DNA from 3 places in the Xanthomonas sp. NCPPB 901 genome. Region 3 is predicted to be linked to each of the others. Evidence: riboswitches for the same ligand, from Rfam matches in the RefSeq annotation. Region 3 holds a riboswitch; each other region holds the start of a gene.

Region 1 (9,440 bases), 150 kb from region 3:
ATGTACCAGAACAACGTGTTGAACGCGAACACCGACGTGAGCACCTACGACACGCTCGGCCGCTACTACTGGATGCGGGCCACCTACCGCTTCTGAGTGGCACCGGCGCCGCCCGCCCGCGCGGGCGGCGCCGGAACGTGCGACACGGCGCGTCCCTGCGGGCGCGCCGTTCTGCTGCAGGGGGCAGCGTGCCGATGCGCCTGAACCACACCGACCTGCGTCACTACGTCCGCGTCTACGACGCGGCGCTGGATCCGGGCTTCTGCGCGCAACTGATCGCGCAGTTCGAACAGACCGCCGCCCAGCACAGCCGCAATGGCGCCGGCCAGCGCGCCGGGCTGGACGACAGCGCCTGGACCGAACTCAACGTCACCCGCCTCGCCGATCCGGCGTTCCAGGGCTTCTTCATCGAACAGGTGCGTGCGGCGCTGGCCCGCTACAACGCCGATCTCGGCCTGACCGCCGAGGTGCCATGGCGCCCACGCCTGGCCGACCTGCGAATCAAGCGCTACCGCGCCGATGCCGGCGAGCGCTTCCAGCCGCACTTCGACGCCTGCGATGCGGAGACCGGCCGTTACCTGGTGTTCCTGTGGTATCTCAACGACGTGGCCGAGGGCGGGCACACCCGCTTCCTCGACCTGGACCTGGAAATCGCCCCGCGCGCCGGGCGCCTGCTGGTGTTCCCGCCGTACTGGATGTTCCTGCACGCGGGCCTGCCGCCGCGCAGCGGCGACAAGTACATCCTGTCCACCTACCTGGAATTCACCGCCAAGCCGGCCTGACCCAGGGCGCGGTCATGGCGGGATGGGCGCGCACCGCTGCCGCACATCCCCAATTCCGAATCGCGAATCCCTAATCTGGGCCGAACGAACGCCACCGCGCTCATCCCGCGCCATGCAGATGCTCGAACAGGATGGTGCAGCCGATCGCGATCAGCAGCGCGCCGCCGACGATCTCCGCGCGCTTGCCGGCCAGGGCGCCGAGCGCGCGGCCGAGCATGATGCCCAGGGTGACCATGGTCAGCGTGCACAGGCCGATGACCGCCGCGACCTCGACGATGTTCACGTCGAGGAAGGCCAGGCCCACGCCCACCGCCATCGCGTCGATGCTGGTGGCGAAGCCGGTGGCGGCCAGGCTCCAGAAGCCGTGGCGCTTGGGCGCGGCCTCCTCGGGCGCATCGCTCTCCGGCTTGAGACCGGCGACGATCATGTGCACGCCCAGCGCGCCGAGCAGGCCGAAGGCGATCCAGTGGTCGAAGGCGACCACGTACTTGGACGCGGCCTGGCCCAGCACCCAGCCCAATGCCGGGGTCAGCGCCTCGATGCAGCCGAAGATCAGGCCGGCGCGCAGCGCGTCGGCCCAGCGCGGGCGCTGCATCGCCGCCCCCTTGCCGACCGCGGCGGCGAAGGCGTCGGTCGACATGGCGATGCCGAGCAGCAGAATCGAAAGAAACGACATGGGGAACCTTACCGGGACAGGCGACAACGACGAGTGCGCGCGCCCGGCCTTCGCCTTGCGCACTCGCCGCTGGTCTCGCCAACCGAACTGGCTGCCCGTACCACGGCGCATCGGCCGAGTCTGTTGATACGGGCGCTGTCCGCGCAGGGCGGACAGCAGGCTACTCCCCAAGGGGACGCGCAGTCTAACAGCCGCCAACTGCGGCGAACATACCTAGAACGCACGCGAACCTGCAGCTTCTCTTCTTAGCACCGGCTATAGCGGCGCGTGCCTGTGGGCCTCCGCGTGGGGCGCTGCGACGGCTCGCGGCGGCGGCGATCGTGCGGCGCGTTCGGTGTCGTTGCTGCAGCCTGGTGTCCGCCGGTCGTGCACGCCGGCCGTCGCAGGCGAACGCCGCGATGCGCTGTCGGCCACGGCGCGCAGCGTGCCGGCGTCGACACGCGCGCTGCGCTGCAGCGTGTTGCCGTCGCCGCGGCGCGACTACACTGGTCACGCTTCAGGTGCCTGGTCGTCGCAAGACGCGCCGGGTGAAACGGGAAGCCGGTCCGATGCCGGCGCTGCCCCCGCAACGGTAGGCGAGAACACCCGACAACAGACCACTGCGCAAGCGGGAAGGCGTCGGGGTAATGCGATCCCGCATTGCTCGCAAGCCCGGAGACCGGCCTGGCGTGGACGTCCTGCGACGTTCTTTCTCGGGTGTTGCGGTGGGCAACCTGGCGAGCCGAACGACGTCGGGGCCCTGCGCCGCGCGTTCGCTTGTCCTGTCCATCGCCGCCCGCCCGGTGGTGATGCGATGAGGAGACAGGACCCGTGAACCAGATGACCCGGACCCGCGCCGAGGTGGCGACCGTCAAGCTGCTGATCGACGGCGCGTTCGTCGAATCCAGCAGCAGCCAATGGCGCGAGGTCGTCGATCCGGCGACCCAGGACGTGCTCGCGCGCGTGCCGTTCGCCACCGCCGCGGAAGTGGACGCCGCCGTCGCCGCCGCGCGGCGTGCGTTCGCCAGCTGGCGCAAGACGCCGATCGGCGCCCGCGCGCGGATCTTCCTGGCCTACCAGCAGATGATCCGGGCGCACATGGGCGAGCTGGCGGCGATCCTCACCCGCGAGCAGGGCAAGACCCTGGCGGACGCGGAAGGCGACGTGTTCCGCGGCCTGGAAGTGGTGGAACAGGCGGCTGCGATCGGCAACCTGCAACTGGGCGAACTGGCCAACAACGTCGCCAACGGCGTGGATACCTACACGCTGCTGCAGCCGCTGGGCGTGTGCGCCGGCATCACCCCCTTCAACTTCCCGGCGATGATTCCGCTGTGGATGTTCCCGATGGCCATCGCCACCGGCAACACCTTCGTGCTCAAGCCGTCCGAGCAGGATCCGCTGGTGACCATGCGGCTGGTCGAACTGGCGTTGCAGGCGGGCGTGCCCAAGGGCGTGCTGAACGTCGTGCACGGCGGCGCCGAGGTGGTCGATGCGCTGTGCGACCACGCCGACATCAAGGCGCTGTCGTTCGTCGGCTCCACCAAGGTCGGCACCCACGTCTACCGGCGCGCGGCGCTGGCCGGCAAACGCGTGCAATGCATGATGGGCGCCAAGAACCATGCGGTGGTGTTGCCGGATGCAGCGCGCGAGCAGACCCTCGACGCGTTGGTGGGCGCGGCCTTCGGCGCCGCCGGCCAGCGCTGCATGGCCGCCTCGACGGTGGTGCTGGTCGGCCAGGCGCGGCAGTGGATTCCGGCGTTGGTGGCCAAGGCGCAGACGCTGAAGGTCAATGCCGGCAGCGAACCTGGCACTGATCTTGGGCCGGTGATCTCGCGCAGTGCGCGCGAGCGCATCGAAGCGCTGATCGCCACGGGCATCGCCGAGGGCGCGACGCTGGAACTGGACGGACGCAACCCGACGGTGCCCGGTTTCGCGCAGGGCAACTTCGTCGGCCCGACGATCTTCTCCGGGGTCGCACCGGGCATGCGCATCTACGACGAAGAGATCTTCGGCCCGGTGCTGGTGATCCTGGAGGCGGCCACGCTGGAGGATGCGATCGCCCTGGTCAACGCCAATCCGAACGGCAACGGCACGGCGCTGTTCACCCAATCCGGCGCCGCCGCACGCAGGTTCCAGGAAGAGATCGACGTCGGCCAGGTCGGCATCAACGTGCCGATCCCGGTGCCGGTGCCGCTGTTCTCGTTCACCGGTTCGCGCGCCTCCAAGCTCGGCGACCTCGGCCCCTACGGCAAGCAGGCGGTGCAGTTCTACACGCAGACCAAGACCGTCACCGCGCGCTGGTTCGACGACGCCGGCACCGGGCAGGGCGTCAACACCACGATCCGCCTGTCATGACGGCCGCGGCGATGCAGTGGTCGCTGGAGCCGCCGGCCGATGCCGGCCTGGACGAGGCGCAGCGCGCCTATCGCGAGGCCGCGCGCGGCTTCGCCCAGGCCGAGCTGGCGCCGCACGCGGCGCGCTGGGACGCGGACGGGATCTTCCCGCGCGAGGCGATCGGCAAGGCCGGCGAACTCGGCTTCTGCGGCCTGTACGTGGACGAGGATGCCGGCGGCAGCGGACTGTCGCGCCTGGATGCGGCGATCGTGTTCGAGGAACTGGCCGCCGTGGACCCGTCCACCGCCGCCTTCATCAGCATCCACAACATGGCCACCTGGATGCTGACCCGTTTCGCCACGCCGGCGGTGCGCAAGGACTGGGGACCGGTACTGGCCAGCGGCAGCAAGCTCGCCTCGTATTGCCTGACCGAACCCGGTGCCGGGTCCGACGCGGCCGCGCTGAAGACCCGCGCGGTGCGCGAGGGCGACGGCTACCGCATCGACGGCAGCAAGGCGTTCATTTCCGGCGCCGGCGCGACCGACCTGCTGGTGGTGATGGCGCGCACCGGCGAGGACGGCGCACGCGGCATCAGCGCCTTCGCGGTGCCGGCCGATGCGGCGGGGATCGCCTACGGGCGCAACGAGGACAAGCTGGGCTGGCACAGCCAACCGACCCGCGCGGTGAACTTCGACGGCGTGCGCGTACCGCTCGCGCATCGCCTGGGCGAGGAAGGCGAGGGCTTCCGCATCGCGATGCGCGGCCTCGACGGCGGCCGCCTCAACATCGCCGCGTGCTCGCTGGGCGCGGGGCAGGGCGCGCTGGATGCGGCGCGGCGCTATCTGGGCGAGCGCCGCCAGTTCGGCAGGAAGCTCGCCGAGTTCCAGGCGCTGCAGTTCACCTTGGCCGACATGGCCACGCAGCTGGTCGCCGCGCGGCAGATGGTGCACACCGCCGCGCGCAAGCTCGACGCCGGCGCGCGCGATGCGACGGTGTGGTGCGCGATGGCCAAGCGTTTCGCCACCGATGCCGGCTTTTCGATCTGCAACGACGCGCTGCAGCTGCACGGCGGCTACGGCTACATCCGCGAGTATCCGGTCGAACGCCTGCTGCGCGACAGCCGGGTGCACCAGATCCTGGAAGGCACCAACGAAATCATGCGCGTGATCGTCGCGCGCCACCTACTGAACACCGAAGAGGAATTGCGATGAGCGCCGCCGACACCGCCTACCGCAGCCGGGACTGGACCGGGCTGGGCCTGCAGATCGACGGCCACACCGCCGTGGTCACCCTGTCCAATCCGCCGGCCAACACCTGGACCGTGCACAGCCTGCGCGCGCTGCGCGAACTGGTCGGCGCGCTGGACGCGGATCGCGACATCTATGCGCTGGTCCTCGTCGGTGCCGGCGAGAAGTTCTTCAGCGCCGGTGCCGACCTCAATCAGTTCGCGGACGGCGACAAGGCGCGCGCGCGCGACGTGGCCCGGCGTTTCGGCGAGGCCTTCGAGGCGCTGAGCGGATTCCGCGGGGTCAGCATCGCCGCGATCAACGGCTATGCGATGGGCGGCGGGCTCGAAGTGGCGTTGGCCTGCGACCTGCGCATCGCCGAGGCGCAGGCGCAGATGGCCTTGCCCGAAGCGACGGTCGGCCTGCTGCCCTGCGCCGGCGGCACCCAGCACCTGCCGCGGCTGGTCGGCGAAGGCTGGGCCAAGCGCATGATTCTGCTCGGCGAACGCGTCGATGCCGAGACCGCGTTGCGGATCGGCCTGGTCGAGGAGGTCGTGCCGAGCGGGCAGGCGCAGGCGCGGGCGCGCGACTGGGCGGCCAAGGCGGCGCGGCAGAGTCCGATCAGCGTGGCCGCGGCCAAGCGCCTAGTGCAGGCCACCCGCACCCAGTCGCATGCGAGTGCGCTGGTCAGCGAGCGCGAGGCGTTCGTGGACCTGTTCGACAGCGCCGACCAGGCCGAGGGCGTCAACGCCTTCCTCGGCAAGCGTGCGCCGGAATGGAGAAACGCGTGAGCGCCGCCGATGACGCTGCCGTGCTGTGCGAGACGCGTGCCGCCGGCGGCGGCGGCCGCGTCGGGATCGCCACGCTCAACGCGCCGCGGACCCTCAACGGCCTGTCGCTGGAGATGGCGCGCCTGCTGGATGCGCAACTGACGCAGTGGGCGCAGGACCCGACGCTGGCGCTGGTGGTGCTGCAGGGCGCGGGCGAGAAGGCGTTCTGCGCCGGCGGCGACCTGCATGGCCTGTATCGCGGGATGCGCGCGCGCGCCGCGCACGGCGCGCACGGCGCCGCCGCGCAGGCGGACCCGCGCGGCGATGCGCATGCCGAGGCCTTCTTCGAAACCGAGTACCGTCTCGACTACCGCATCCATACCTTCCCCAAGCCGGTGCTGTGCTGGGGCCACGGCATCGTGATGGGCGGCGGGATCGGGCTGATGGCGGGCGCCAGCCACCGCGTGGTCGGGGAACGGTCCCGGCTCGCCTTTCCCGAGATCAGCATCGGCCTGTTTCCCGATGTCGGAGGTAGTTGGCTGCTGTCGCGGGTGCCGGCGCATGCCGGCCTGTTCCTGGCCTTGACCGGCGCACCGCTCGGCGCCGGCGATGCGATCTACGCCGGCCTGGCCGATGTGCACGTGCCGGAGGCGGCGCGTGCGCAGGTGCTGGCCGCCCTGCAGGCGACGACCTGGCCGGCCGCCGCGCAAGACACCGCGCGCGCGCTGGACGCGCTGCTGGCCCGCTTCGCCACGCCGGCGCCGGCCGGCCCGCTGCAACGGCATGCCGCGGCGATCGCCGACGCGTGCGTGCCGCCCACGCTGGAGGCGGTGGCGGCGGCGATCGCCGGCCTCGACGCCGCCGACCCATGGATCGCGACGGCGCAGGCCACGCTGGCCGCCGGCGCGCCGGGCTCGGCGCGGCTGGCCTTCGAGCTGCAGCAGCGCGCCGCCTCGCTGTCGTTGGCCGAGGTGTTCCGCCTGGAGTACACCGCCGCCCTGCACTGCGCCGCGCATGGCGATTTCGCCGAAGGCATTCGCGCGCTGCTGATCGACAAGGACCGCGCGCCACGCTGGCAGCCAGCCACCCTCGACGCCGCGTCCGCGGCCTGGGCGCGCGCTTTCTTCCATGCGCCCTGGCCGGCGCAGGCGCACCCCCTGGCCGATCTCGGCCGTCACACGGAGATCAGCGCATGAGCCGGATCGCTTTCATCGGCCTGGGCAACATGGGCGGCCCGATGGCCGTCAACCTGGTCAGGGCCGGGCACGTGCTGCGCGTGTTCGACCTCAACCCCGCCGCCCTCGCGGCCGCCGCCGCCGCCGGCGCGCATGCCGCCGACAGCGCGGTGGCCGCGGTGGTCGATGCCGAGGTGGTGATCTCGATGCTGCCGGCAAGCCGCCACGTCGAAGACCTGTTCCTTGGCGCGCAGGGGTTGCTCGCGCACATCCCCGCGGGCGCCCTGCTCATCGACAGCAGCACCATCGCCCCGGCATCGGCGCGCACCCTGGCCGCCGCGGCCGAGGCGCGCGGGCTGCAGCCGTTGGATGCGCCGGTGTCCGGCGGCACCGCCGGCGCCGTCGCGGGCACCCTGACCTTCATCGTCGGCGGCGCGGCCGCCACCCTGGAGCGCGCGCGGCCGGTGCTGGAAGCGATGGGCCGCAACATCTTCCACATGGGCGGGGCCGGCGCCGGGCAGGTGGCCAAGCTCTGCAACAACATGGCATTGGGGGTGATCATGGCCGCGACCGGCGAAGCGCTCGCGCTGGGCGCCGCGCATGGCCTGGATCCGGCGGCGCTGTCGCGGATGATGGCGGTCAGCACCGGCCGCAGCTGGGCCACCGAGGTCTGCAACCCATGGCCGGGCGTGCTGGACCAGGCGCCGGCCTCGCGCGGCTACCGCGGCGGCTTCGGCAGCGACCTGATGCTCAAGGACCTGGGCCTGGCGGCGGAGGCGGCGATGGCGACCGGCGCAGCGATCCCGCTCGGCGAACTGGCGCGCAACCTGTACGCGCTGAACCGCCGCCAGGGCCGCGGCGGCCTGGATTTCTCCAGCGTCGTCCAACTGCTCGCGGAGGCGCCATGAGCACTGTCCGCGAGCGCCTGACTCTGCCCGGCGGCGGCGGACGCCTGCTGCTGCACTCGTGCTGCGCGCCGTGCTCGGGCGAGCTGATGGAATCGTTCGTCGAGTCCGGCATCGACTACACGGTGTTCTTCTACAACCCCAACATCCATCCGGCCAAGGAATACGAACTGCGCAAGCAGGAGAACATCCGCTTCGCCGAACAGCATGGCGTGCCCTTCGTCGATGCCGACTACGACACCGACAACTGGTTCGCGCGCGCCAAGGGCATGGAGAACGAGCCCGAGCGCGGGATCCGCTGCACCATGTGCTTCGACATGCGCTTCGAGCGCACCGCGCTGTACGCCCATGAGCACGGCTATGCGGTGATGACCAGTTCGCTGGGCATTTCGCGCTGGAAGGACATGCGCCAGATCACCGACAGCGGCATCCGCGCGGCCGCCCCGTACCCGGACCTGACCTACTGGGACTACAACTGGCGCAAGCACGGCGGCGCCGCGCGCATGGTCGAGATCAGCAAGCGCGAGCGCTTCTACCAGCAGGAATACTGCGGTTGCGTCTATTCGCTGCGCGACACCAACCGCCATCGCCGCGCGCAGGGCCGCGAGCGGATCAAGCTCGGCGTGCTGTTCTACGGCGACGACGAGGGCAAGCCGTCGGACTGAGCCTAGGCGGTAGGCCGGCCGCCGGCGGGTGATTGCGGATGCGGCGCTGGCCGGCGCTTGCGCGAGGCTGGGTCGGCCGCCGTGGACCGCTGCCGCGGTGCGGCGGCCCCGCCTGGCCGGGTACGCGCTGTCGGCTCAGTCCTCTTCCGGCGGCAGCACGATGGCGTCGCCGTCGATGGCCAGCTTGCCGGCCAGCAGCACCGCCTGGGTGCGGTTGGTGACGCCGAGCTTGCGCAGGATCGCGGTGACGTGGGCCTTGATGGTGGCCTCGGACACGCCCAGGTCGTAGGCGATCTGCTTGTTGAGGCTGCCGGCGCCGAGCATCTGCAGCACCCGGAACTGCTGCGGAGTCAGTTCGCGCAGGCGCTGCCCGACCTCACGCTCGGCGCGGTCGGTGGGCGGCACGTTGTGCGCTTCCGGCGGCGCCCAGTGCTCGCCGTCCAGCACTGTGCTCAGGGCCAGACCGATGGTGTCCGAGTCGGCCGATTTGGGAATGAAGCCGAACGCGCCGTGATCCAGCGCGCGCCGCATCACCGTCGGCTCCTCGCGCGCGGACACCACCACCACCGGCAACTGCGGATGCAGCGCGCGCATGTGCACCAGCGCGCTGAAGCCCTGCGCACCGGGCATATTGAGATCCATCAGCAGCAGATCCGCATCGGCGTGGCGATCGGCCAGCGCGTACAGCGCCTCGACGCTATCGGCCTCGTACAACTGCACCCCGGGCATCACCCGCTGCACCGCCCCGCGCAGCGCCTCGCGGAACAGGGGATGGTCGTCGGCGATCAGCAGGGTGGGCATTTGGAAGGCCGGGAGTGGGGAACCGGGAATGGGGAATGGCAACGGCAAAAGCAAAGCGTCGGGTGCCCGCGGGAATGAAGCGACCGGGGAATGGCTTTTCCCATTCCCCATTCTCGATTCCCCATTC
Region 2 (9,440 bases), 380 kb from region 3:
AATGGGGAATCGCAAAGGCGGCGCTGAGGTGGCTGCGGGATTCCCAATGGACGGCATGTCGGAGGATCGACGCGCGTCGTAGCGCTTGGCGGGGGCGTTGCGCGACCCGGCGCCGGCGCTGGCGATGTGCCAAGCCGTTGATCTGAAAAGCAGTTTGAACGAATCCTGAGCGGCTTCAGAAAATTTTGTTGCATCGCAGCAGAATGGGCGTATGTTGCACTGCAACAGCAATCAGCATTCCCATGGAGTTGCGTGATGTCCGCTCAGTTCAACGACCAGTTCAGCAGCTATACGCAGCAGTTCGCCGCCACCGCGGCGCGCGCCAACCGCCTGGCCCTGGAAAGCGCCGAGAGCGTGTTCGGCGTGCAGTTGAAGACCTTCGAGAAGAACGTGTCGGCCACCACCGGCTTCTTCGGCGAACTGACCGAGGCGCGCGACCTGGGCACCGTGCAGGCGCTGTGGCCGAAGGGCCTGCAGATCGCCCGCGACAACTTCGAGCGGCTGGCCTCGGCCAACCAGGAAGTGTTCGGCCTGGGCCTGAAGACCTCCGAAGCCATCGGCCAGCTCGCCAAGCACCAGTTCGAGGCGGCGACCGAACAGGCCGCGCCGAAGGCCAAGCCTTCCGCCAAGTAACACCGTATTCGACGTCGCTGCGGTACGCCGCCCGACGCACGCTCGGTCTGCATGGGTCCCTCCCCCCGTGCAACCCCAGGCCCGGTAGATCCCTCCCTCTACCGGGCCTTTTTTATGGGCGGGATTCGGGAGTTGGGATTGGGGAGTTGTCGATTGCGCGCGTTGCTGGCTTTCCTTGTGGGAGAGGCTTCAGCCCCGATGCTTCGCCAGAGACCGGTAGATCTCCTGCTTCTATCGGGCTTACCCATGCGCCTATTCCGAGAGCTGAACTGTGCACTCGGGAGTAGCCCATCTTGCAGTGCCGGGACATCTTACTTTTGTGGGAGGGGCTTCAGCCCCGACGCCTCAGCAAAGACGCGTCGGGACTGAAGTCCCTCCCACAAACGGCGGCAGCGCGGCGCGCGCTCGGCAGCGGCTCAGTCGGGCGACATTCCCGCCCACGGCTGCAACTGCGCCGCCAACTGCTCGGCCTGCGGTTGCGGCCGGTACGGCAGGCGGCCCCAGCACGGCATCGGCAGGCGCGCCCGCAGCATCGCCATGTTGTCGTCGATGCGCTCCATCGCCGGATCGATCTCGTTGCCGATCCAGCCGATGCACTGCAGGCCGTCGGCGGCGATCGCCGCGGCGCTGAGCCGGGCGTGGTTGAGGCAGCCCAGGCGCAGGCCGACCACCAACAGCACCGGCAGCCCCAGCGCGCGCGCCAGATCGGCCTGGTCCAGCGTCGCCGACAGCGGTGCGGCCCAGCCGCCCACGCCTTCCACCACCACCACGTCGGCCTGCGCGCGCAGGCGCGCGAACGCGGCGGCGATCGGCGCCAGCTCCAGCTCCACGCCGGCGTCGGCGGCGGCCAGTTCCGGCGCCAGCGGCAACGGCAGTGCGTAGGGATTGAGATCGGCGTAGGCCGGACGCGGCAGGCTCGCCTCCTGCAGCGCCAGCGCATCCTCGTTGCGCCAGCCGCCGGCGTCGCGGGCGCAGCCGCTGGCCACCGGCTTCATGCCCACCGCACGCTGGCCGCGCGCGCGCAAGGCGTGCAGCAGCGCGGTGCTGGCGATGGTCTTGCCGATGCCGGTATCGGTGCCGGTGACGTAGAAGGCGGACACAGCCATGCGAAACCCTGTCGGTTGGCCGGCGGGACGCGCGGCGGCGCGCAGGATAGCCGGGCACGCCGCGCGCGTCAGCCGCCGCGGTGCCGGCGGACCCGGCGCGCTGCTAGACTCGCGGGATGTTCGCCTCGTCCTCGCTCACCGGCAGCAAGCCGGAACAGTACGCCCAGTTGCTCGCCCAGGCCCGCGCCCTGGTCGCCGGGGAACCCGACCGCATCGCCAATGCCGCCAACCTGGCGGCGCTGGTCTACCACGCGCTGCCGCGGCTGAACTGGGTCGGGTTCTATCTCTACGACGGCAAGGAGCTGGTGGTCGGGCCGTTCCAGGGCCTGCCCGCCTGCGTGCGCATTCCGCTGCACAAGGGCGTGTGCGGTGCGGCCGCCAGCAGCGGCCAGACCCAGCGCATCGACGACGTGGAGGCATTCCCCGGGCACATCGCCTGCGATGCGGCCTCGCGCTCGGAACTGGTGGTGCCGCTGCTGCGCGACAGTGCGCTGGTCGGCGTGTTCGACCTGGACAGCCCCGACCTGGCCCGCTTCGACGCCGACGACCAGCAAGGCCTGGAAGCGATCGCCCAGGTCTTCGTCGACAGCCTGCGATGAGTACCGCCAAGCTGCGCAACATCGGCCCCAAGAGCGCGGCCTGGCTGCGCCAGGTCGGCGTGCGCACGCAGCAGGACCTGGAGGCGGCCGGCGCGGTCGGCGCCTTCGTCAAGGTCAAGCGCGCCGGCTTCAAGCCCAGCCTCAACCTGCTGTATTCGCTGGAAGGCGCGCTCAGCGGCTGCCACTGGCAGGAACTGTCCGAGGCGCGGCGCGCGCAGTTGCTGGGCGAGCTGGAGACCGCGACGGCGGCGCTGCCGGCGCAGCGCGGCCTGCCAGTCGCCGGACCGGTGGCGACCACCCATTTCGACCGCGATGACGCACGCGGCGACGACGACGCCGACGGCGCTTATGCGCAGGACACGCCCGACGCGCCGCTGGCCGACCGCCACGGCGACGACGACGGCCACGGGTCCCACGCAGACTAAGCCGCGCGGCCGGCGGCGATCGCGTACAATCGCGCCGCTTCAAGGTGACCCGCCGGCTCCGGTCAGCGGGTTGAAACGGGAAGCCGGTGCGTCTTGCGACAAGGCCGGCGCTGCCCCCGCAACGGTAAGCGATCCGCGCTGACGACCTGCGCCACTGTGCCCCGGCATGGGAAGGCGTCGCAGCCGGGAGGCCCGCCTCCCCGATCGCCAGCCCGGAGACCGGCCTTGCAGTTCACTGGTTGCGATGCGGAGGGCGTCGCGGCGTGCCGCGCCGCGTCCGGCGCCGTCCGCTTGCACCTTCCGTTCGCGACTCCCTTGCCGTCACAGCGCGCAGCCGCGCGCCGGAGTTGCCACCCATGTCGTCCCGCCTGCTTTCGGTCGCGATCGCGTCCGCCCTGTCCCTGCCCGCGCTGGCCCACGCCGCCGATGCCGCCACCGACCTCGACCAGGTCCTGGTCACCGCCACCCGCACCCAGATCTCGGTGGAGGACAGCGTGGTCCCGGCGCAGGTCATCGACCGCGCCGAGATCGAGCGCAGCCAGGCCGATTCGCTGGCGCAGCTGCTGCAGGGCCGCGCCGGCATCGGCATCTCCAACCAGGGCGGGCTGGGCAAGCTGACCACGCTGAGCCTGCGCGGCAGCGAATCGGACCACGTGCTGGTGCTGGTGGACGGCGTGCGCATCGGCTCGGCCAGCGCCGGCCTGGCCGCGTTCCAGGACCTGCCGCTGAGCCAGATCGAGCGCATCGAGATCGTGCGCGGCCCGCGCTCGAGCCTGTATGGCTCGGACGCGATCGGCGGCGTCATCCAGATCTTCACCCGCCGCGGCGGCCAGGGCTTCCAGCAGAACCTGAGCCTGGGCGGCGGCAGCCACGGCCTGCGCGAGGCCGGCGCCGGCTTCAGCAACCGCGGCGAGCGCGGCTGGCTGGCCGTGCAGGGCGGCTACCAGAAGACCGACGGCATCAATGCCTGCAACGGCTCGGCCACGCTGTTCGCCGGCTGCTTCGTCGACCAGCCCGACCGCGACGGCTACCGCAACGTCTCGCTGAGCGCGCGCGGCGGCTACGCGCTGACCGATACGCTGCGCATCGAAGGCCAGGCGCTGAACATCGACAGCCGCAACGAATACGACGGCGACCCGCAATTCGCCGGCAACGAGGCCGACAACACCCAGCAGGTGTTCGGCGGCAAGCTCGACTGGACGCCCTCCGATCGCCTGCACCTGGCCGCGCAGCTCGGCCGCAACGTCGACGACGCCGACAGCTACTACCGCGCCCCCGGCGCGCGCACCCGCAGCTTCGTCAGCACCTTCGACAGCCGCCGCGACACCGCCTCGCTGCAGGGCGACATCACCCTGGCCGAAGGCCACCTGCTCAGCGTCGGCAGCGACTGGCAGCGCGAGCACGTCGCCAGCAGCACCGCCTTCGACGTCGACAGCCGCGACAACACCGGCGTGTTCGCCGAGTACCAGGGCCGCTTCGGCGCGCAGCAGGTGCAGGCCAGCGTGCGCAGCGACGACAACGAGCAGTTCGGCGAGCACACCACCGGCAGCCTCGGCTGGGGCCTGGCGCTGGACCACGGCCTCAAGCTCACCGCCAGCGTCGGCACCGGCTTCAAGGCGCCGACCTTCAACGACCTGTACTACCCGTTCGCCGGCAACCCGGCGTTGAAGCCGGAGCGCTCCAAGAGCGGCAACCTCGGCATTGCGCAGTATGCCGACAGCTGGAACTGGACCTTCAACGCCTACGAGACCCGGGTCAAGGACCTGATCTCCTACGACGCGGTCAGCTTCCTGCCGGTCAACGTCGACGAGGCGCGGATCCGCGGCGCCGAGCTGACCGGCTATGCGTTGCTGGCCGGCTGGGAACTGTCGGCGCAGCTGAGCCACACCGACCCGCGCAACCGCAGCGACGGCGACAACCGCGACAACTGGCTGGCACGCCGCGCGCAGAACACCGCGCGCCTGGACGTGGACCGCGGCATCGGCCCGGTCAAGCTCGGCGTCACCGTCTTCGGCAGCGGCCACCGCTTCGACGATGCGGCCAACCGCGTGCGCCTGGCCGGCTACGGCACCGTCGACCTGCGCGCGGAATACGCGTTCACCCCGGACTGGACGCTGCAGGCCAAGGCCAGCAACGTGTTCGACCGCGACTACCAGACGGTGAACTGGTACAACCAGCCGGGCCGCGAGTACGCGCTGACCCTGCGCTACGCGCCGGCGGTGCGCTGACCGCACGCAGCGCGCCGCAGGAACAACCGCAGCCGCGAACGGGCATCGCCAGGAACGCTCCGTTCGCGGCTGAAGCCGCTCCTGCAGGAGCGGTGACGCGGCTGCTTGCGGGCGTGCGCAGCGTGCCCATGGCATGCTGCGCACCCACCGGCAGTGCCGGCCGATGCAAAGGATTGCCAGCATGCGTGTCGTCTATCGCCCTGCCGTTCCCGCCGATGCGGCCGCCTGTATCGACCTGCGCGCACGCACCCGCGAGAACGCATTCTCCGCCGAGCAGTTGGCCGCGCTCGAGATCGATGCGGGCAGTTGGCAGGCGTGGATCGCCGATGGCAGCGTGCCCGGGCACGTGGCCGAGGTCGCCGGGCGCATGGTCGGCTACTGCTTCGGCAACCGCCACAACGGCGAAATCATGGTGCTGGCGCTATTGCCCGAATGGGAGAACCACGGCATCGGCAAGGCGCTGTTGGCGCGGATGGTCGAGGATTTCCGCCGCTGGGGCTTCGCACGCCTGTTTCTGGGCTGCGCGGCCGACCCGGCGCTGCGCTCGCATGGGTTCTATCGCCACCTCGGCTGGCGCCCGACCGGCGCGATCGACGCCCTGGGCGATGAGGTGCTGGAGTATCGGCTGCCGCGCTGAGCGGTTCGCGCCGCCATCGGCGACGCCGCCCTCGTCGCGGTCAGTGCGCAGCGGCGGTGGCGCGCGCCTCCTCCAGCAGCCAGTCGACGAATCGCTGGAGCGGCGCATCGCTCAGTTGCACCGGCTCCGGCAGCACCAGGCAGAAGGTCTTGGCGATCGAGGTGGCCGCGGGCCACGGACACAGCAAGCGGCCGTCGGCCAGTTCGGCTTCCACATACAGGCGCGGCACCAGCGCGACCCCCAGGCCGGCCAGTGCGGCTTCGATCGCCATGGCATGCAGGTCGTAGCGTGCGCCGTGCGCGGGGTGGCTCAGGGCGATCCCGGACTCCTGCGCATAGCGTTGCCAGGCATCCGGATTCTGCCGGCGCTGCAGCCGCGGCAGCGCATCCAGCGCGCTGGTCGGGTCCTTCCCGTGCAACAGCCGCGGATGGCACACCGGCACCAGCACTTCGTGCAGCAGGCGCTGCACGCGCATCCCCGCCCAGGCCGGGTGCTCGAAATGCAGGGCGGCATCGAAGCCGCTGCCAACGAGCACGAACGGCTCCATCCGTTCGGCCAGATGCACGGTGATCTGCGGATGCCGCGCCTGGAACCGGCCCAGCCGCGGAATCAGCCAGCGCATGGCGAAAGTCGGCAGCGCGGCGATGTCGAGACTCGCGCCGTCGCGCGGCCGCCCCATCAGATCGCGGCTGTCGCGCTCCAGCCGGTCCAGGGTCTCGCGGACCTGCGCCGCATAGCGCCGGCCGTTCGGCAGCAGCCGCACGCGATTGCCGATGCGCTCGAACAGGACCACGCCGAGGAAACTTTCCAGGCGGCCGATCTGGCGGCTGATGGCGCCTTCGGTCAGGACCAGTTCCTCGGCCGCGCGCGCGAAACTGCCATGCCGGGCCGCCGCCTCGAACGCCATGAGCGCGGAATGGCTGGGGATCTTGCGGCGCATATCGGCTCCGGTAGCAGGCGGCGCACTTTACCAGTCCGAGCATGACATGCAGTCACGGAAGGGTGACCAAATATCGATATCAACGCAGAAAACACCGGACTAGGATGAGTCATCCTCAACCATGACACGCCGGCACGCACCGTTCCGGCCCAGGACGATCCGATGCTCTACACCGTGGAATGCAGCTTCGCCGATCCCGCCAGCGAAGCGGAATGGAACGACTTCTACAGCCGGGAAAAACTGCCGGCGCTGATCTCGGTCGAGGGCTTTCGCAGTTCGCAGCGCTTCAAGGCCCTTCGCGACGGCAGTCCGACCTATCTTGCGCTGCACGCCATCGACGGCCCGCACATCCTAAGCGGTGCGGAATACCGGCAGAAGGGCGGCGGCAACTTCGCCCGCTGGCAACGCCACATCGCCGACTGGCACCGCAATCTCTATGACGGCCTGGAGCGCGCGCCGGCCGTGGCGCGCGACGAGGTGCTGCTGGTCAGCGCCGAAGGCCCCGAATCGCTGTTGCGGCTCGGTCTCGCGCCGCATGGCCTGCATGCGGTGGAACTGGACAAGGTGCCGGCGCAGCGCTGGCTCGCCAGGTGCGACCGCGCCCGGCTGCCGGCCATCGGCGAGCTGGCGCAGGATCTCCAGGCCTACGCGCCAATGACCGCGCAACTGGTCGCAGATCGCGGTATCGCCCGCACGATGCCGCAGTAGGCGCGCGATGCCGAACCTCACCCTTTTCATCCCCGCGCAGGCCATGCCGGCCGATCCGGTGCTGGCCGCACTGACCGACCACTGCACCGCGCTGTGCACGGACGTGCTGTTGGCCGCGGTGCAGAACGTGCACATCATCTATGTGCCGGTCCGGCACGGTCGTGGCCACCCGGTGTTCGCGGAACTCCGCTACCGACGCGCCGACGCGCGCACGCCGGCGGTCATGCAGCGGTTCATGGCCGCAATCGACGACGCCATCCGCGGCGCGACCGGCGCCACCGCACGCATCCGCTGCGTCGGCCACGCGCCCGCCGAACTGCACGCACGCAACTGAGCCCCCGGGATCCGCATGTCCATCCCCACGTTTCCGCACCTGCAGATCGGCGATGTCAGCGTCACCGCCCTCAGCGATGGCTATCTCGCCACCGGCCTGGAGATCCTGTCGCCCATCGCCGCGGCCGATGCGCTGCAGATGCAGCAGGCCGCGCGGGTGCTGCAGCCCAGTGCGGTGCACATCAACTGCTACGTGGTGCGCATCGGCGGCCGCGCCGTGCTGATCGATGCCGGCGCCGGCGGCTTCCGCGACGGCGCCGGCCGGTTGCGCGGCAACCTGGCGTCGGCCGGGCTGCAGCCGGCGCAGATCGATGCGGTACTGCTGACCCACGCCCATCCCGACCATGTCGGCGGGCTGATCGAGGCATCCGGAGACGCCGCGTTCCCGAATGCGGAGTTGCTCGTGCAGCGTCGCGAAGTCGGGTTCTGGCAGGACGACGCCAACCTGAGCCGCGCGCCCGCACGTGCCCGCGGCAACTTCCTGCTCGCGCGGCAGGTGTTCGCGGCCTATCGCGACAGGTTGCGCAGGTTCGACGACGGCGAAATCCTGCCCGGCATCCATGCGTTGCCGCTGCCGGGGCACACCGCCGGGCACACCGGCTATCGGCTCGATTCCGGCGGCCGCGGCCTGCTGGTGTGGGGCGACATCGTGCATTTTCCCGACATCCAGATCCCGTGCCCGGACGTGGCGGTGGTCTTCGACCACGATCGGCAACTCGCCACCGCGACCCGCGCGGCGCTGCTGGATCTGGTCAGCGCGGAGCGGCTGCCGATCGCCGGCATGCATCTGCGCGAGGCCGGCTTCGCCCACATCGAACGCCGCGGCACCGGCTACGCAATCGCCAGCGCTCGGTCGTGACCGGTCGATGGCGACCTGCGGCCGCTGCCCATCGGCACGCAGGCAGCGGCCATGCCGTGCCAGCCGCGTTCCACCGCCGGCGTCAACGCAGCGTAAGCAACTCGCGCAGGTCGTCCATCAGCAGCACCACGTCGGCGGTGGCCAGATCCAGGTCGCGCGGATAGCCGTAGCGCACCAGCGCCACCGGCATGCCGGCGGCATGGCCGGCCTGCAGGTCGGTGGGCGAATCGCCGACCATCAGGCAGCGTGCCGGCGGTTGTCCGAACTGCCGGGCCAAGTGTAGCAGCGGCGCCGGACTGGGCTTGCGCTCGGGCAGGCTGTCGCCGCCCAGCACGGCAGAGAACAGATCGGCCACGCCCAGATGGCGCAGCAGCGGCGGCACCATCGCCGAGGGCTTGTTGGTGCACAGCGCCAGCGTCACCCCATCGGCGTGCAACTGCGTCAGCGCTTCGGCCGCGCCGGGATACAGCCGCGGACTGCGCAACAGGCACTCGGCGTAGTGACGCATGAAGGTCGGCATCACCGTCTCCAGCGGCGTGGCGTCGCCGGCATGCCGCCAGGCGATCTCGACCAGTGTGCGCACGCCCTCGCCGATCCAGCCGAGCACGGTCGTCTCGGGCACGCGCGGCAGGCCGAAGTCGACCAGGGTGCGGTTCAGCGCCTCGGCAATGTCGGCGCCGCTGTCGACCAAGGTGCCGTCCAGGTCGAACACCACCAATGCGTACGGAAATGTCATCGCCGACCTGCGCGTAAAAGGGTGTCCCCATTGTAGCGGCGCCGGACGTGTGCGCCGCCGTGGCGCGCACGAGGCCGCAAGCGCGGGGACGGCGCCTCGTTCCAGCGATGCGTCGGCACGAGGCAACGTGTTCTACAAGCTGCTCATGCTGCAATCCATCCGGTTTCGATCCGCGCATACGTGAGGGTGCGACCTGGTCATCCCGGACCCGAATCCGCACTACAAGCTGTTTCAAT
Region 3 (9,440 bases):
AGAAGCCCACGCGTATGCCGAAAACCGCGGCGCGGTGCGCCGCCGGCAGCACGTCGGCGAGGACGCAGCGCCCCCTCGCCACGCGTTCGCCTGCGGTTATAGCCAGCGCACATTGCCGGACAAAGACGCAATGCAGCAATGCGCGCCGAACTGGGATGCCAGACATGCCTGGAGCGCGATGATGCCCGGCGCACGTGGCGCCGGGCATCACCGGGTCACGCCGCCTGCGCCTGCTGCGTGCGCAATTGCCGCGCCGCGGCGACCATCGCTTCCAAGGCGCTGCGCGTTTCCGCCCAGCCGCGGGTCTTCAGCCCGCAATCCGGGTTGACCCACAGTTGCTGCGGATCCAGCACCGCGCGCGCCTTCTCCAGCAACTCCACCATCTCCTGCGTGCTCGGCACGCGCGGCGAGTGGATGTCGTACACGCCCGGGCCGATCGCGTTCGGGTAGCGGAAGCGCACGAACGCATCGAGCAGTTCCATGCGCGAGCGCGAGGTCTCGATCGAGATCACGTCCGCATCCATCGCCGCCACCGCCTCGATGATGTCGTTGAACTCCGAGTAGCACATGTGGGTGTGGATCTGCGTCGCATCGCGCACCCCGGCCGCGGCGATGCGGAAGCACTGCACCGCCCAGTCCAGGTACGCCTGCCAGTCGGCGCGGCGCAGCGGCAGGCCTTCGCGGATCGCCGGCTCGTCGATCTGGATCACGCCGATGCCGGCCGCCTCCAGGTCGCGCACCTCGTCGCGCAGCGCCAGCGCGATCTGCCGGCAGGTCTGCGCGCGTTCCTGGTCGTCGCGCACGAACGACCACTGCAGCACCGTCACCGGCCCGGTCAGCATGCCCTTCATCGGCCGCTCGGTCAGCGACTGCGCGTACTGGGTCCAGCGCAGCGTCATCGGCGCCGGGCGCTGCACGTCGCCGTAGATGATCGGCGGCTTGACGCAGCGCGAGCCGTAGCTCTGCACCCAGCCGTGCCGGGTGAAGGCGAAGCCATCGAGCTGCTCGCCGAAGTACTCGACCATGTCGTTGCGCTCGAACTCGCCGTGCACCAGCACGTCCAGGCCCAGTTGCTCCTGTGCTCGCACGCAGCGCTCGGTCTCGGCGGCCAGGAACGCGTCGTAGGCGGCATCGTCGAGCTTGCCGGCCTTGTGCTGCGCGCGCGCCTGCCGCACCTGCTCGGTCTGCGGGAACGAGCCGATCGTGGTGGTCGGATACAGCGGCAGCCGCAGCGCCGCCTGTTGCGCCTGGCGGCGCTGCGCATACGGCGACTGCCGGCGGCTGGCGTCGTCGGTCAGCGCGTCGACCCGCCGCGCCACCTCGGCGCGGTGCACGCGGGTGGAGGCGCGACGGCTGGCCAGCGCATCGCGCGCCGCGTCCAGCCCAGCCTGCGCCTGCGGCTGGTCGTCCAGCGCATCGGCCAGGGTGCGCAGTTCCTGCAGCTTCTGCTTGGCGAAGGCCAGCCAGCCGACCAGTTCGCGGTCCAGCTTGGTCTCCTGCTGCAGATCCACCGGCACGTGCAGCAGTGAGCACGACGGCGCCAGCCACAGCCGCTCGCGGCCGACATGGCCGGCGGCGTAGCGGGCCAGGGTCAGCGCGTTGTCCAGCGGCGTACGCCACACGTTGCGGCCGTTGACCAGGCCGGCCGAAAGCACGCGCCCGGCCGGCAGGGCCTGCAGCACCGCATCCAGTTGCGCCACGCCGCGCACCAGGTCCACGTGCACGCCGTCCACCGGCAGCGCCATCGCCAGCTCCAGGTTGTCGCCCAGTTCGCCGAAGTAGCTGGTCAGCAGCACCTTCGGCCGCGGCGCCTGTGCCAGGAAGGCGTAGGCGCGGCGATAGGCCTCGCGCGCGGTGTCGTCCAGGTCCAGCACCAGCGCCGGTTCGTCGAGCTGTACCCAGCCAGCGCCGGCCGCATGCAGGCGTTGCAGCAGCTCGGCGTACACCGGCAGCAGGCTGTCCAGCAGCGCCCAGCGGTCGCTGCCGTCCACGGTCTTGGACAGCGCCAGGAAGGTCACCGGCCCGATCAGCACCGGCCGGGTCTGGATGCCCTGCGCCTTGGCTTCCAGGAACTCCACCACCGGCTTGTCGCCGCGCAGGCGGAAGTGCTGGCGCCGCGCCAGTTCCGGCACCAGGTAGTGGTAGTTGGTGTCGAACCACTTGGTCATTTCCAGCGCGTGCAGGTCCAGGCCGTGTTCCTGCGTGCCGCGCGCCATCGCGAAGTAGCCGGCCAGCGGATCGGCATCGGCCAGCGCGCGGTAACGTTGCGGAATGGCATCGAACAGGAACGCGGTGTCGAGCATCGCGTCGTACAGGCTGAAGTCGTTGCTGGGCGGCACGTCCACCCCGGCCTCGCGTTGCAGTTGCCAGTGGCGCTGGCGCAGCTCGCGTGCGGTGTCCTGCAGTTGCGCGCTGTCGATGTCGCGGCGCCAGTAGCGTTCCAGCGCCTGTTTGAGCTCGCGCCGCGCACCGATGCGCGGGAAGCCCAGGTTGGTCACGATCGTCATGTTGCGTTTCCTCATTGCGTTCAAGGGCATTGAGGAACGAAGGAACCGCGCGCCGCGCGCCCCGTTCGCACGGACCGCCCGCCACGCCAGCGACCTTCGCCCCCGCGGGCGAACCGGTACCGCGCGGGCAGGCGGACGACGCGGCGCGGCGCAAGGCCGGGTCGCGGTCCGGCCGCCTCCCCGCGGAGGCGCCAGGTCGAATCGGAGGACGCACGGTCCTCCGGCCGGGGCCGGTATTCGGGCTGATGGACACGCGCACCGTGCCGGCTGCGCACCTACTGTCCGTCGCTTCCCAGGCCGGCATGCGCCGGCCCAGTGCCATTGACGGAGGTCGTTTCCATTCACCGCTGCGGGGCAGCTCCGGAATGGGCAGGCGCTTGCGGCGCCGGCCGTCACCGGATTCCCGTTTAAATCCATCCCTTCATCCGAATGAAGCGATGAATACCTTCGGCGAGCGCACGATAGGCTGGAAGCGGCGGCGGGTCAAGCGCCAGGTGCGTTTTCCCGGCAGGTCCCGGCAACGTTCAGCGCGAACGTGTAAGCTATTGATCCCTAAGCCAAGACTTGGCGTTCCGGCGCATGGCCGGCAACGCCGGTACGACGTGCGATGACGCTTCAGCGCCCAACCTCCGATCTCCCCGCGCGCTACGCCGCTTCGCTGCGCCTGTCCGTTGCGCCCATGATGGACTGGACCGACCGCCACTGCCGGGTGTTCCACCGGCTGCTGGCGCCGTCGGCGCGGCTGTACACCGAGATGGTGCACGCCAATGCGGTGGTGCTGGGCGATCGCGCGCGGCTGCTGGATTTCGATGCGTCCGAGCATCCGCTGGCGCTGCAGCTCGGCGGTAGCGAGCCGGCGCTGCTGGCGCAGGCGGCGCAGATCGGCCAGGACTGGGGCTACGACGAGATCAATCTGAATTGCGGTTGCCCGTCCGACCGGGTGCAGGCCGGGCGCTTCGGTGCCTGCCTGATGCGCGAGCCGGCGCTGGTCGCCGAATGCGTGGCGGCGATGGTCGCGGCAGTGGACATCCCGGTGACGGTGAAGTGCCGGCTGGGCGTGGACCAGGACGACGACTACGCGGTGTTCCTGGCCTTCGTCGACCAGGTCGCCGCCGCCGGCTGCGGGTTGTTCGTGGTGCATGCGCGCAACGCCTGGCTGCAGGGCCTGTCGCCCAAGGAGAACCGCGAGGTGCCGCCGCTGCGCTACGACTGGGCGCACCGGCTCAAGCGCGAGCGGCCGCAGCTGCAGGTGGTGCTCAACGGCGGCTTGGCCGAGGTGGAGACGGCGCAGGCGCAGTTGCAGGCGCTGGACGGGGTGATGCTGGGCCGTGCCGCCTACCACGACCCCTACGTCCTGCACCGGCTGGACGCGGCCCTGACCGGCGCCGCGCCGCGCCCGCGCGCGGAGCTGCTGCGCGCGCTGCGTCCCTACGTCGAGGCGCGCCTGGCCGAGGGGCTGGCGCTCAAGCACATCACCCGGCACCTGCTGGGCCTGTTCCACGGCCAGCCCGGCGGCCGCGCCTTCCGCCAGGTGCTCAGCGAAGGCGCGCACCGGCCGGGCGCGGACTGGGCGCTGCTGGAGCGCGCGCTGGCGGTCACCGACGGGGCGGCGCGCGCAGCGGCCTGACCCGGCGCGGTTCGACCGGACCATGGCGGGCGCCTCGCCCTGCCGATGAACCGCCAGCCTTACGGCGCGGCCGGCGCTGACCGGCGTGGTGCCTCGATCGCCGTCGCCTATGTCTTCCCCGTGTCGTTCAGGGATTCTGTTCAGGCGCTCACGGCTAGTCTCTGCGCTTGGGGAGACGCCGCGAAGCGCCTGCCGAAGGGCTTCTCCGGACGCCTGGCGCGGCCCTTGCATCGGCCTCCCGCAGGTTCATTTCACTGAATGCCGCCGGCATCGCCCGGAAAAGTTCAGACCGGATTCACCCCGAAAAATCAAGAATTTGCCTCGATTTCTCGAGGTTGTCTTCGTTTCCACGAGGTGTCGCGCTTCACAAGTTTTGAACGTTTCCGATCAGTCCGTTAGGATGCCCGTCGTGACCTCTTCCGCTTCCCGCCACTACCGCTTCGCCGCTGTCTTCGCGCTCGCGCTGGCGTCGGTCGCGGCCGGGCATGGCCGTGCGCAGCAACCACCCATGCCGGGTGCGATGGCGCCGCCGGAGCGCGACGCGGGTCGCAGCCGCGACTATGTCGGCAGCTCGCTGTCCGACGCGGTGCGCCGCGTGCAGCGGTCCACCGGTGGGCAGATCCTCGGCGCCGAGCGCGTGCCGTTCGACGGGCGCGACATCAACCGCGTCAAGTATATGGATGGTCGCGGGCGGGTACGCTATATGGACGATCCGCAGCCTGGCCGTGCGGCGCCGCCGCGGGCGCCGCGGTCGGGCGAGCCCCCCGAGCCACCACGCGACGATCACCCGTGAGTCCGGATAGTTCGGTTCAGGTTCCACACACCGCCCCGGCCACCGGCCACCTGTAAGTTACTAGGGAGAGTTCATGCGTATCCTTCTGGTCGAAGACGAAGCTCCGCTGCGAGAGACCCTGGCCGCTCGCCTGAAGCGCGAAGGCTTTGCGGTGGATGCGGCGCAGGACGGCGAGGAAGGCCTGTACATGGGCCGCGAAGTGCCCTTCGACGTGGGCATCATCGATCTGGGCCTGCCGAAGATGTCGGGCATGGAGCTGATCAAGGCGCTGCGCGACGAAGGCAAGAAGTTTCCGGTGCTGATCCTCACCGCGCGTTCCAGCTGGCAGGACAAGGTCGAAGGCCTCAAGCAGGGCGCCGACGACTACCTGGTCAAGCCGTTCCATGTCGAAGAGCTGCTGGCGCGCGTCAACGCGCTGCTGCGCCGCGCCGCCGGCTGGAGCAAGCCGACCCTGGAATGCGGCCCGGTCGCGCTGGACCTGGCGGCGCAGACCGTCAGCGTCAGCGGCAGCAACGTCGACCTGACCAGCTACGAGTACAAGGTGCTCGAGTACCTGATGATGCATGCCGGCGAACTGGTCTCCAAGGCCGACCTGACCGAGCACATCTACCAGCAGGATTTCGACCGCGATTCCAATGTGCTGGAGGTGTTCATCGGCCGCCTGCGCAAGAAGCTGGACCCGGACGGCGAGTTGAAGCCGATCGAGACCGTGCGCGGCCGCGGCTACCGGTTCGCGATTCCGCGCACCGAAGGCTGATCGCAGGCGCCGGCGAGCACACCGAGGAAGCGACCGCGTGGCGGCACGACCCAGGTGGTACAAGCGCTGGCGCCCGCGTTCGCTGCAGGCCCGCCAGCTGCTTGCCGCCAGCCTGAGCCTGCTGGCGTTCCTGGCCGCGGCGGGCTACGCGTTGGACCAGGCCTTCGCCGACACCGCGCTGAGCAACCTGCGCGAGCGTCTGAAGAGCTACGCCACCGCCTACGCCAACAACGTCGACGTGGCGCGCGACGGCTCGCTGTACATCAACTACGACAAGCCGCCGCCGGATCCGCACTTCGACCGGCCGGGCAGCGGCCTGTACGCGCAGATCGTGCTGCCCAACGAACGTTGGGTCTCGATGTCCAGCGAGGGTCCGCTGCTGCCCACGGGCGGCATGCTCGAACCGCGCCAGGAAACCTTCGACGGCCCCTGGCCGATAACCCAGATCGACGGCAGCCAGGGCGAGGTCTACCGTTACGGCATCGGCCTGGCCTACGTGCGCCGCGACAAGGAAACCCCGGTCACCATCTACATCATGGAGGACACCCGCGCGCTGGGCGCGCAGCTGCGCGTGTTCCGCGGCCGGGTGTGGTTCAACCTCGGCGGCGCCGGCCTGATCCTGCTGGTGCTACAGGCCTTCATCCTGCAATGGAGCCTGCGCCCGCTGCGGCGGGTGATCAACGAACTGACCAAGGTGCAGCGCGGCGAAGCCCTGCGCATGGGCGATCGCCATCCGCGCGAGCTGGAACCGCTGACCGACAGCATCAATGCCTTCATCGAGAGCGAGCGCGAGAACCTGGAGCGCCAGCGCAACACCCTGGCCGACCTGGCGCACAGCCTGAAGACGCCGCTGGCGGTGCTGCGTACCCAGCTCGACAGCGGCGCGCAGGGACCGGAGCTGCGCGAGGAGCTGGACGTGCAGCTGCGGCGCATGAACAACCTGGTGTCCTACCAGCTGGCGCGCGCCGCCTCCAGCGGCCACAAGCTGTTCGCCGCGCCGCTGCCGATCGAACCCAATGCCGAGGAGATCGTGCGCGGCCTGGAGAAGGTCTACGCGGCCAAGGGCGTGCTGTGCGAGTTCGACATCGAGCCCAGCGCGCGCTTCCACGGCGAGCCCGGCGACCTGCAGGAACTGCTCGGCAACCTGCTGGAGAACGCGTTCAAGTGGGCGCGCCGGCGGGTGCTGCTGAGCGTGCGGCCGGAACCGGCCGCCGGCAGCCGCCGTGCCGGCCTGATCATCGCGGTGGAAGACGACGGTCCCGGCATTGCCCCGGAGGAAGTGGCGCATATCCTGCAGCGCGGCGTGCGCGGCGACGAGCGCGTGCATGGCCACGGCATCGGCCTGGCGATCGTGCAGGACCTGGTCAAGGGCTACCGCGGCGAACTGCAGGTCAGCCGCTCCGAGGAACTGGGCGGGGCGAGCTTCCTGGTCACCCTGCCGCCGGGGCTGTAGGCGCAGCAGCGCCCCCGTGCCGGTCTGCGACCGGCGTCACGCCGCATGGCGGGCCAGCGCTGGCCCGCCCCCGGGCCACCGCCGCAGGTGAATCCCGTGCAAATGTCAGCCGCCTTTCCGACAGTGGCTTAACGCGGCAGGCGCCCAGCTGGCGATACTGCGCCCGTCTTCACGCCGATTTCTCGTCAGGAGCGTCGCATGTCCGAATCCCGGCATCGTCCTGCCGCCGCACGCCTGCGCGTGCACGGCCGGCGTGTGTGGCGCAACACCCAGCGGCTGCTGCTGTCGTTGCTGCTGGTGCTGTTCACCGTCGCCGCCATCGCCGCCACCGACAAGGTGATCAAGCGCGACGACGCCCGCTGGTTGCAGTCGATGACCATCGGCCTGGACAGCGCCAGCGTGGCGCAGTTCCAGCGCGACGGCCGCAAGCGCTTCCTGCGCGAGCAACTGCAGGCCGACGACGTCGGCGACGCCGACCTGCCGGCGCCGGTGCGCGCGCAACTGGATGGCTACGAGGCGCTGCACACGCCGGTGCAGGAGTTGCTCAAGCAGCAGGCCGCCGCGCAGCAGGCGATCAAGGCGATGCCCGACGGCGACGCCAAGGTCGCGGCGAAGAAGGCCGCGCAGCAGCGCGGCGATCTGCTGCTGAACCAGGCGCGCCAGGCGCAGCTGCTGCGCGCGATCTACGCGCCGGACCAGCTGCGCGAGCAGATGGTGTGGTTCTGGCTCAACCATTTCAGCGTGTTCGCCGACAAGGGCCGCCTGCACTGGACCGTGGCCGACTACGCCGACAATGCGATCCGCCCGCATGCGCTGGGCAAGTTCTCCGACCTGGTGATGGCGACGCTGCAGAGCCCGGCGATGCTGGAGTACCTGGACAACGCGCAGAACGCCAAGGGCAAGGTCAACGAGAACTACGCGCGCGAGCTGATGGAGCTGCATACCCTCGGCGTCAATGCCGGCTACACGCAGAAGGACGTGCAGCAACTGGCACTGATCCTCACCGGCGTCGGCATCGCGCCGGTTGACCGCGACGGCCCGCCGAAGTTGCCGCCGGCGCTGCAGGCGCAGTACCTGCGCCGCGGCGCGTTCGAGTTCAATCCCGCCCGGCACGAGCCCGGCGACAAGACCCTGCTCGGCCAGCGCATCGTCGGCGGCGGTTTCGACGAGGTCGAGCGCGCGGTGCAGCTGATCGTGCGCCAGCCGGCGTGTGCGCACTTCATATCGCAGCAGCTGGCCGACTACTTCGTCGCCGACGAGCCGCCGCCGGCGCTGGTGGAGAAGATGGCGCGCACGTTCCAGCGTAGCGATGGCGACATTGCTGCGGTGCTGCAGGTGATGTTCACCGCGCCGGAGATGGCCGCCGGCGCGCCGCACAAGTTCAAGGACCCGTACCGCTTCCTGGTCTCGGCGCTGCGCCTGGCCTACGACGGGCAGACCATCGTCAATCCGCAGCCGCTGCTGGGCTGGTTGAACCAGATGGGCGAGCCGAGCTTCGGGCGGATCACCCCGGATGGCTGGTCGCTGCAGTCCAGTGCCTGGAACAGTTCGGGGCAGATGGCGCAGCGCTTCGAGATCGCGCGCGCGATCGGCAACGGCAACACCCAGCTGTTCACCGTCGACGGGCAGCAGCGCGGTGGTTTTCCGCAACTGAGCACGCCGCTGTACTACCAGGCGATCGAGCCGCAACTGAGCGATGCCACGCGCCAGGCGTTGGCGCAGGCGCGCTCGCAGCAGGAGTGGAACGGCTACCTGCTGGCCTCCCCCGACTTCAATTACCGCTGATCGCGGCCTTCGCCGCACGGAGATCCGTCATGCACCGTCGCCGCTTCCTGCTCGCCTCCGCCGCCGCCGCGGCCAGCCTGCCGTTTGCCGGGCGCCTGTTCGCCGCACCGGCACCGTCGCCGCGTTTGTTGGTGGTGTTCCTGCGCGGCGGCTACGACTGCAACAACCTGCTGGTCCCGTACGCGAGCGATTTCTACTACGCCTCGCGGCCGAGCCTGGCGATCGCCAAGCCGGATCCGGCCAATCCCAACAGCGCCATCGCGCTGGACACGCAGTGGGGCCTGAACCCGCGGCTGCGCGACACGCTGCTGCCGTTGTGGAGCGACAAGCAACTGGCGTTCGTGCCCTTCGCCGGCACCGACGACCTGTCGCGCAGCCACTTCGAAACCCAGGACAGCATCGAGGCCGGGCAGCCGGCCGGGCAGCGCAGCGACTACCGCACCGGTTTCCTGGCGCGGCTGTCGCAGGTGGCCACCGGCACGCCGTCGATCGCCTTCACCGATTCGCTGCCGCTGAGC

What was found. Region 3 has a riboswitch for cobalamin ahead of metE (5-methyltetrahydropteroyltriglutamate--homocysteine S-methyltransferase). Riboswitches for the same ligand answer to the same signal wherever they lie in the genome.
Region 1: another riboswitch for cobalamin. It lies ahead of AC1PME_RS20535 (CoA-acylating methylmalonate-semialdehyde dehydrogenase); the one in region 3 lies ahead of metE (5-methyltetrahydropteroyltriglutamate--homocysteine S-methyltransferase).
Region 2: another riboswitch for cobalamin. It lies ahead of btuB (TonB-dependent vitamin B12 receptor); the one in region 3 lies ahead of metE (5-methyltetrahydropteroyltriglutamate--homocysteine S-methyltransferase).

The regions. Positions count from the first base shown of each region.
Region 1 is NZ_CM161511.1:4,808,453-4,817,892, reverse strand. It holds gene AC1PME_RS20550 (TonB-dependent receptor) at 1-96, shown strand, start outside; gene AC1PME_RS20545 (2OG-Fe(II) oxygenase family protein) at 195-782, shown strand; gene mntP (manganese efflux pump MntP) at 883-1,458, opposite strand; cobalamin riboswitch at 1,940-2,139, shown strand; gene AC1PME_RS20535 (CoA-acylating methylmalonate-semialdehyde dehydrogenase) at 2,278-3,792, shown strand; gene AC1PME_RS20530 (acyl-CoA dehydrogenase family protein) at 3,804-4,982, shown strand; gene AC1PME_RS20525 (enoyl-CoA hydratase) at 4,979-5,788, shown strand; gene AC1PME_RS20520 (enoyl-CoA hydratase/isomerase family protein) at 5,773-6,963, shown strand; gene mmsB (3-hydroxyisobutyrate dehydrogenase) at 6,960-7,850, shown strand; gene AC1PME_RS20510 (epoxyqueuosine reductase QueH) at 7,847-8,512, shown strand; gene AC1PME_RS20505 (response regulator transcription factor) at 8,648-9,313, opposite strand.
Region 2 is NZ_CM161511.1:4,277,705-4,287,144, forward strand. It holds gene AC1PME_RS18095 (phasin family protein) at 256-633, shown strand; gene bioD (dethiobiotin synthase) at 1,050-1,739, opposite strand; gene AC1PME_RS18105 (GAF domain-containing protein) at 1,856-2,338, shown strand; gene AC1PME_RS18110 (TfoX/Sxy family protein) at 2,335-2,763, shown strand; cobalamin riboswitch at 2,789-3,005, shown strand; gene btuB (TonB-dependent vitamin B12 receptor) at 3,120-4,991, shown strand; gene AC1PME_RS18120 (N-acetyltransferase family protein) at 5,173-5,628, shown strand; gene AC1PME_RS18125 (LysR substrate-binding domain-containing protein) at 5,669-6,568, opposite strand; gene AC1PME_RS18130 (hypothetical protein) at 6,731-7,276, shown strand; gene AC1PME_RS18135 (hypothetical protein) at 7,284-7,610, shown strand; gene AC1PME_RS18140 (MBL fold metallo-hydrolase) at 7,626-8,468, shown strand; gene gph (phosphoglycolate phosphatase) at 8,551-9,204, opposite strand.
Region 3 is NZ_CM161511.1:4,658,200-4,667,639, reverse strand. It holds gene metE (5-methyltetrahydropteroyltriglutamate--homocysteine S-methyltransferase) at 216-2,507, opposite strand; cobalamin riboswitch at 2,719-2,972, opposite strand; gene dusA (tRNA dihydrouridine(20/20a) synthase DusA) at 3,115-4,134, shown strand; gene AC1PME_RS19890 (hypothetical protein) at 4,544-4,927, shown strand; gene AC1PME_RS19885 (response regulator transcription factor) at 5,001-5,684, shown strand; gene AC1PME_RS19880 (ATP-binding protein) at 5,767-7,137, shown strand; gene AC1PME_RS19875 (DUF1800 domain-containing protein) at 7,336-8,922, shown strand; gene AC1PME_RS19870 (DUF1501 domain-containing protein) at 8,952-9,440, shown strand, end outside.